2 regions of the Allobosea sp. TAB14 genome follow, and region 1 is predicted to be linked to the other one. Evidence: predicted binding sites of a transcription regulator. Region 1 holds the regulator's gene; the other holds the start of a gene.
What was found. Region 1 encodes LexA, which represses DNA repair genes until DNA is damaged. Its sites were predicted from a motif close to TGTTCNNNNTGTGTTCNG; they were not measured.

Region 1 (3,915 bases):
GCCTGCCGGGGCTGCGCAAGGATTTCCTCTACGACCCCTATCAGGTCTTCGAGGCCCGCGCCTGGGGCGCCGATTGCATCCTGATCATCATGGCCGGTGTCGACGACGCCACCGCCCGGGTGCTCAACGACACGGCGCGCGAGCTCGGCATGGATGTCCTCGTCGAGATCCATGACGATGCCGAGCTCGACCGGGCGCTCAAGCTCGAAAGCCGTCTGCTCGGGATCAACAACCGCGACCTGCGCAGCTTCCACGTCGATCTCGCCGTGACCGAGCGGCTGGCGCCGCGCGTGCCGTCCGACCGCATCGTCATCAGCGAGAGCGGCATCTTCACCCACGCCGACATCCAGCGTCTCGGCAAGGTCGGCGTCGAGACCTTCCTCGTCGGCGAAAGCCTGATGCGACAGGCCGATGTCGCGGCCGCGACCGCGCTGCTGCTCACCGGCAAGGCGCGCGAGAACGCGGCGTGAGCCGGCTCAGCCATCTCGACGCGCAAGGCCAGGCGCATATGGTCGATGTCGGCGACAAGGCCGAGACCGGGCGCATCGCCATCGCCGAAGGCTGCGTCGTGATGGCGCCGGAAACCATCGCGATCGTGCGCGACGGCAACGCCAAGAAAGGCGACGTGCTCGGCACCGCCCGGCTCGCCGGCATCATGGCGGCCAAGCGCACCCATGAACTGATCCCGCTCTGCCACCCGCTGCTGCTGAGCAAGATCGCTGTCGAGCTCGAACTGGACGAGGCCCTGCCCGGCGTGCGCGTCCGCGCCGAGGTCAAGATGAAGGGTCAGACCGGCGTCGAGATGGAGGCGCTGACCGCCGTCTCCGTCGCCTGCCTGACCGTCTACGACATGGTCAAGGCCGTCGATCGCGCGATGCGGATCGAAGGCATCCGCCTGCTGCACAAATCCGGCGGACAATCCGGCGATTACCACGCCAAGGCGCTCTGACATGGCTCTCACCCCGGTTCCCGTCGCGCTCAAGGCCCTGCTCGACAGCGTTCCGGGGCCGACGGGCAGCGAGATGCAGCCCCTGGCGCGCTGCGCCTGGCGCGTGCTCGCGGCCGATGTGAAGGCGCTGCGCACCCAGCCGCCTTTCGCCAACTCCGCCATGGACGGCTATGCCGTCCGTGCCGCCGACATGGAAGTCGGCAAGCAACTCCGCGTGATCGGCGAATCCGCGGCCGGGCGGCGTTTCGACGGCAGCGTCCGTCCGGGCGAGGCTGTGCGGATCTTCACGACGACCTCGCGGCGCGGATCGCCGCCGCCCGTGCCGCGGAGGCCGACGTGCTGATCACCCTCGGCGGCGCCTCGGTCGGCGAGCACGACCTCGTGCAGGAGGCGCTGAAGCGGGCCGGCATGAGCCTCGGCTTCTGGAAGATCGCGATGCGGCCGGGCAAGCCGATGATGACCGGCCGGCTTGGCCGCATGGTGGTGCTCGGGCTGCCCGGCAATCCGGTCTCGTCGATCGTCTGCGGCCATCTCTTCCTGCTACCGCTGATCGAGGCGCTGCTCGGTATGGACGCCCCCGATCGCGATCGCAGCATCCCGGCGATTCTCGGAAAAGATATGCCGGCTAATGATAAACGTGAGGACTATCTCCGCTCCGATCTCGTCATGACGCCGGCCGGCTGGGTGGCGACGCCGTTCGACAGGCAGGATTCCTCGATGCTGGGCACTTTGGCGCGCGCCAAGGCCCTGACGATCCGACCGGCGCATGCAGAGCCGGCTCACAAAGGCGATATCTGCCGCATTCTGCCGCTGCGGTAGCAGTCGCTTGCGGAACACAAGGCGAACAGTTATAGTGTTCTGGCTTTGTTTCGAATCTGTATCGCGGGGCACCGGCGGGGACCATGCTGACACGCAAGCAACACGAACTCCTGCGCTTCATCCAGGAACGCTTGCGCGAAAGCGGCGTGCCCCCCTCCTTCGACGAGATGAAGGATGCGCTCGACCTGCGCTCCAAATCGGGCATCCACCGGCTGATCATGGCGCTTGAGGAGCGCGGCTTCATCCGCCGCCTGCCCAATCGGGCGCGGGCCCTCGAAGTCATCAAGATGCCGGACGGGCTCGCTGGCCCGCAGCCGCGTCGCTTCAACCCAGCCGTCGTGCAGGGCGGCCTCGGCTCGCAGCCCTCTCTCGCCAAGCCGCGCCCTGCCCCAGCCGATGACGATGCACGCTCCCCGGTCGCGATTCCCGTGATGGGCCGCATCGCCGCCGGCACGCCGATCTCGGCGATCCAGAGCCGCAGCCATACGGTTTCGCTGCCGCCCGACATGCTGGGTTCGGGCGAGCATTATGCGCTGGAGGTACGCGGCGATTCGATGGTCGAGGCCGGCATCCTCGACGGCGACACCGTCATCATCCGCAAGCAGGACACGGCAAACACCGGCGACATCATCGTCGCGCTGATCGACGAGGAAGAGGCGACGCTGAAGCGTCTGCGCCGGCGTGGCTCCTCGATCGCGCTCGAAGCGGCCAATCCGGCCTATGAGACACGCGTCCTGGGCCCCGACCGCGTCAAGATCCAGGGCCGGCTGGTCAACCTGCTGCGCCGCTACTGAGCGAACTCGGCCTCGTCCGACGCGACCTCCGGAGCAGCAGAGGCCCGTGTCGCAGCGGGGGCCGGCGCGCCGGACCGAGCTGCGGCTTCGGAAGGCTTGCGGCGGCTCCAGGGCCGGTCTGCGACGGCGTTTCCCGAGGAATGGCTGCGCCAGCCGAAGGCGGCGCGGTAGAGCGAGGTCGCGCCGTCCCGCGACAGCGCCATCCGATCGACGAGCCTGGCTTCGCAAGGCGCGCTCCAGGGAATGTTGGTGACGACGAGATCGGCGCGGCGGCAATCCTCGATGATGGCGATCCGATCCCGGGCATAGGAGATGCTGCGCCCGTCGGCGGTTCGGACGACGCAGGCATTGGCGTCGCAGGCGATGCCGGCACGCAGGGTCGCGTCGTCCGGCGCGCGGCTGTCGCCATCGGAAGCGAGCCATTGCTGCAGGACGAAGCGGCTCGGCCGGCCGGCGATGGCGAGGCGGCCGTCGCTGCCGCGCACGGCGATGCCGGAGCCGTCACGCTCGATCAGGATCTCGGGCCGCTCCGGCCTCGCGGCGAAGGCGACGCCGAGGATGAGCGGCAGCGCCGCCAGCCAGCGCAGCCCCGTGGTCCAGAGCGTGATCCATAGCAGCGAGGCGGCAAAGGAGAGCAGCACGGCCGGGCCGAAGGCCACCACCGTCACGGTCGAATGGTCGATGGTGGCGACCCAATGCGCGACTTTCAGCACGATGTCGGAAGCGAGCCCCATCAGCGCCCAGGCCGGCCAGTCCAGACCGAAGGGGTAGGCCAGCACGCCGAACACCGCCGCCGGCATCACGAAGAGCGAGACGAAGGGCAGCGCCATGGCATTGCCGAGCAGGCCGAAGGGATTGAAAGTCTGGAAATGATAGGCGCCGAAGGGCGCCGTCGCGGCCGTGGCGAGGAGCGTCGTCACCACGATGCCGAGCGAGGCCGTCCAGAGCGTGCCCAAAGGCCAGGGCAAGGCCGTCGGCGGCTTCGACCGGTCGCGCTTCTCCCAGCGCTCGGCGAAAGCGACCAGCGCCGCGACCGCACCGAAGGACATCTGGAAGCTCGGGCCGAGCAGGGCCTCGGGCTCGCGCAGCAGCACGATGATCGCGGCGAGCGCGAGATTGCGCATGCTGAGCGCCGCCCGGTCGACGAGGATCGCGCCGAGCATGACCAGCGTCATGATGAGCGAACGTTCCGTCGCGACGTCGCTGCCGGAGAAGATGCAATAGGCGGTGGCGCCGATCATCGCCGCGATCGCCGCGATCTTCTTCACCGGCCAGCCGAGCGCCAGCGTCTGCGACAGGGCCAGCAGAGCCCGCACGAGCCAGAAGATCGTCCCGGCTGCAAGCACCATGTGC
Region 2 (3,597 bases), on a different contig from region 1:
CGGAAGCCCATGGCCGGCCATTCACAGTTCAAGAACATCATGCACCGCAAGGGCAAGCAGGACGCGGTGCGTTCCAAGCTGTTCTCGAAACTGGCCCGCGAAATCACCGTCGCCGCCAAGATGGGCATGCCGGATCCCAATATGAACCCGCGCCTGCGCATGGCCGTGCTCGCCGCCCGGGCCGAGAACATGCCCAAGGACAACATCCAGCGCGCCATCAACAAGGCGGCCGGCGGCGAGGGCGATAACTATGACGAGGTCCGCTATGAGGGCTACGGCCCGGGCGGCGCCGCCGTCATCGTCGAAGCGCTGACCGACAACCGCAACCGCACGGCTTCCGCCGTGCGCTCCTACTTCACCAAGTCGGGCGGCGCGCTCGGCGAAAGCAACTCCGTCTCCTTCATGTTCAACCGCGTCGGCGAGATCAGCTATCCGCCGGAGGCCGGCGACGCCGACACAGTGATGGAAGCGGCGATCGAGGCCGGCGCCGACGACGTGATCTCGGACGAGAACGGCCACACCATTCTCTGCGCCTTCGACGCCCTGAACGAGGTCTCGAAGGCCCTCGAAGCCGCGCTCGGCGCGCCGGCTTCGGCGAAGCCCGTCTGGCGGCCGACGACTTCGGCCCCGCTCGACGAGGAGAAGGCCGCCTCGATGATGCGATTGATGGAAGCGCTCGACAATGACGACGACGTCCAGAACGTCTTCGCCAATTTCGAGATCGCCGACGACATCATGGCCAAGCTCAGCGCCTGAGGGGAGCCGGCTCGCTTCACGGCGTCATTCTCGGGCGAAGCGAAGCGCAGACCCGAGAATCCCGGGCCGAAGGAGGCTCTAGAGCCTCCCTTTCGATGAGATGCTCGGGGCGAGCCCGAGCATGACGCCCTTCAGCGCCCGATCATCGCATCCCAGAGCGGCAGGCTGACCAGGGCGCTGAGGAAGATCACCAGATAGGCGCCGCGCCGGAAGCTCGCCTCCGAGGCGAGGCGGAAGCCATGCACGCCGCCCCAGAAGCCGATCGCGTAGACGGCGAAAAGCGGCACCGCCGTCAGCAGCGCCTGCAGGGTGAGGATGCCCTTCCACCACAGCACCGCGCCGCTGATGAAGGTCGAGATCCCGAAAAAGGTCTGCAGGTTGGCGCGCGTCTTGTGGCGGTCATTGCGCTGCGCGCCGAGCCAGAACACGGCGAGCGGCATCCCGCCGATCGAGGCCATGCCGTTGCACAAGCCGGAGAGCGCGCCGACGCCGAGCGAGAGCGAGACGCTCGGCCGCCCGTGATAGCGCCAGCCGGAGGCCATCAGCCCGACGGCCGCCAGCACCAGCAGCGCCAGCACCCAGCGCATCGTTTCGCGATCGAGCCAGGTGAGCAGCCAGACGCCGGCCGGCAAGGCGAGCGTCGCGGTCACGAGCAGCGGCACGATCTCCCGCCATTCGGCCTGTTTCGCGCTCCGGGCAGCGACCGGCAGGGCCACGGGCAGGTCGATGAACCAGATCAGCCCCAGCGCCGCGACCGGCCCCAGCACCACCGAGGCGAGCGGCATGAACACCATCGCGAAGCCGAATCCGGTGAAGCCGCGCACCAGCCCCCCCAGCAACGTAGCGGCGAGGAGAACGGCGACGCCGTCGCCGGCGAGAGCCGGAAAGAACAGGTTTTGCAGGCCGGACATCACGGGAGAAATGCGAGGAGGGAAACGAACTGCACCATGTCCTTGCCCGGCCGGAAAAGGAAATCGTCCTTTCTGATGCGTCCGATGAGGAGAATTCATCCATGCCGGCGCATCACATGGGACAAATCCGAAACACCCGCTAGTTTGAGGCACCATGGCACCCCCGATTCGCATCCTCGGCATCGATCCCGGCCTCCGGAAGACCGGCTGGGGGATCGTCATATCGGAGGGCAGCAAGCTCTCCTTCGTCGCCTGCGGCTGTATCGAGAGCGATGGCGCGCTGCCGCTCGGCGACCGGCTGCGGCAGCTTCACGAAGGCATCGGCAAGGTGATCGCCGCCCACAAGCCGCATGAGGCGGCGGTGGAGGAGACTTTCGTCAACCGCGACCCGCAATCGGCGCTGAAGCTCGGACAGGCCCGCGGCATCGCGCTGGTGGTGCCATCGCTGGCGGGGCTGAGCGTGGCAGAATATGCGGCGAACCTCGTCAAGAAGACCGTGGTCGGCGTCGGCCATGCCGACAAGAAGCAAGTCCAGGCGATGATCCGCGTGCTGCTGCCCAAGGCCGAGACCAGCTCCGCCGACGCGGCGGATGCGCTGGCCGTCGCGATCTGCCATGCCCAGCATCGCGGCATGAGGGCCCTGGTCGCGCAGATGCGCGCGGCGGGCTGAATGACGGCCGGGGAATCCACACGATGATCGGCAAGCTCAAGGGCCTGATCGACTCCTATGGCGAGGATCACGTCATCATCGACGTGCAGGGCGTCGGCTATGTCGTGCAATGCTCCTCGCGCACGCTCCAGCGGCTGCCCAAGCCCGGCGAGGCGGCCGTGCTCTCGATCGAGACCCATGTCCGCGAGGATGCGATCCGCCTCTACGGCTTCATGTCCGATGTCGAGCGCGACTGGTTCCGGCTGATGRAGGTGGTGCAAGGCGTCGGTGCCAAGGTCGCGCTCGCCATCCTCTCGACGCTCGACCCCGGCGGCCTCGCCACCGCCATCGCCACCAATGACAAGGCGGCCATCGCCCGCGCGCCGGGCGTCGGCCCCAAGCTGGCGCAGCGCCTCTGCGCCGAGCTGAAGGACAAGGCGCCGGCCTTCGGCCATGTCGATCCGAGTCTCGCCCAGCTCTCCGGCGCGCTCGAGGACAGGAAGCTGCCCCAGCCCGTGGCCGATGCCGTCTCGGCGCTGGCCAATCTCGGCTACCCGCAGGCCCAGGCCATCGCCGCGATCGCCGCGGCGGCGAAGGAGGCCGGGGACGGCGCCGGCACCGCCCAGCTCATCAAGCTCGGCTTGAAGGAGTTGGCGAAGTGACAGGGCGCCTGCCGACGTGGCGCGCGATGTTGACGTTGAGATCGTTGAGAATATTCGTGATCTCTTTCCTGATCCCTCCCCCGTTCATTACGATCCTGGGGGCAGTGACCGGAATTCTGGTTGCGCATAAATTCCCCGATAGCGTCGTCCCGTTTATTCTTGCAGGCCTTCCGTTCGCTATTGTTGCCTCATTTATTACATATTCGATACCGGTAGCGCTGGTATCTATTTTCATTGTATTTTGCCCCTTTTTTTACAAAAATATAAATTACGCAGATGACGCCTCTCTGGTAGTTTCTGGATTATCTTTTGGTATATTTTACGGAATTATATCTGAATTCAAAATTACGATCATAGTATCCGGAGCTATCGCAGGAATAATTTCTACTTTGGTGTCGCTGATCGCAACCAAAAACCTAAGAGCACGCGACTACTTGTCCGGACACACATGACGATGGACACAGACCATTTGATTCTGCGCCAGGTAGAGGACAAGGGCGAACTGCTCAAGATCATGATGGTGGCCTGGGGCTCGCACCGCATGATGATCGACCTCCACGTCTATGACGTGGCCGAGATCGACGCCCTCGGCCTCTACGAGCCGAACGGGCGTACCGCC

Region 2: the regulator LexA is predicted to act here: its motif matches at 1,785-1,802, upstream of ruvC (crossover junction endodeoxyribonuclease RuvC).

The regions. Positions count from the first base shown of each region.
Region 1 covers NZ_JBFRDQ010000303.1:168-4,082, forward strand. Annotated here, with positions in the region: partial or broken gene trpC (indole-3-glycerol phosphate synthase TrpC) at 1-470, shown strand, start outside; gene moaC (cyclic pyranopterin monophosphate synthase MoaC) at 467-949, shown strand; partial or broken gene AB4Y99_RS26735 (molybdopterin molybdotransferase MoeA) at 951-1,768, shown strand; gene lexA (transcriptional repressor LexA) at 1,852-2,562, shown strand; partial or broken gene AB4Y99_RS26745 (ComEC/Rec2 family competence protein) at 2,556-3,915, opposite strand, start outside.
Region 2 covers NZ_JBFRDQ010000089.1:58,230-61,826, forward strand. Annotated here, with positions in the region: gene AB4Y99_RS15140 (YebC/PmpR family DNA-binding transcriptional regulator) at 10-756, shown strand; gene AB4Y99_RS15145 (TSUP family transporter) at 888-1,667, opposite strand; gene ruvC (crossover junction endodeoxyribonuclease RuvC) at 1,822-2,337, shown strand; gene ruvA (Holliday junction branch migration protein RuvA) at 2,361-2,978, shown strand; gene AB4Y99_RS15160 (hypothetical protein) at 3,035-3,430, shown strand; partial or broken gene AB4Y99_RS15165 (hypothetical protein) at 3,427-3,597, shown strand, end outside.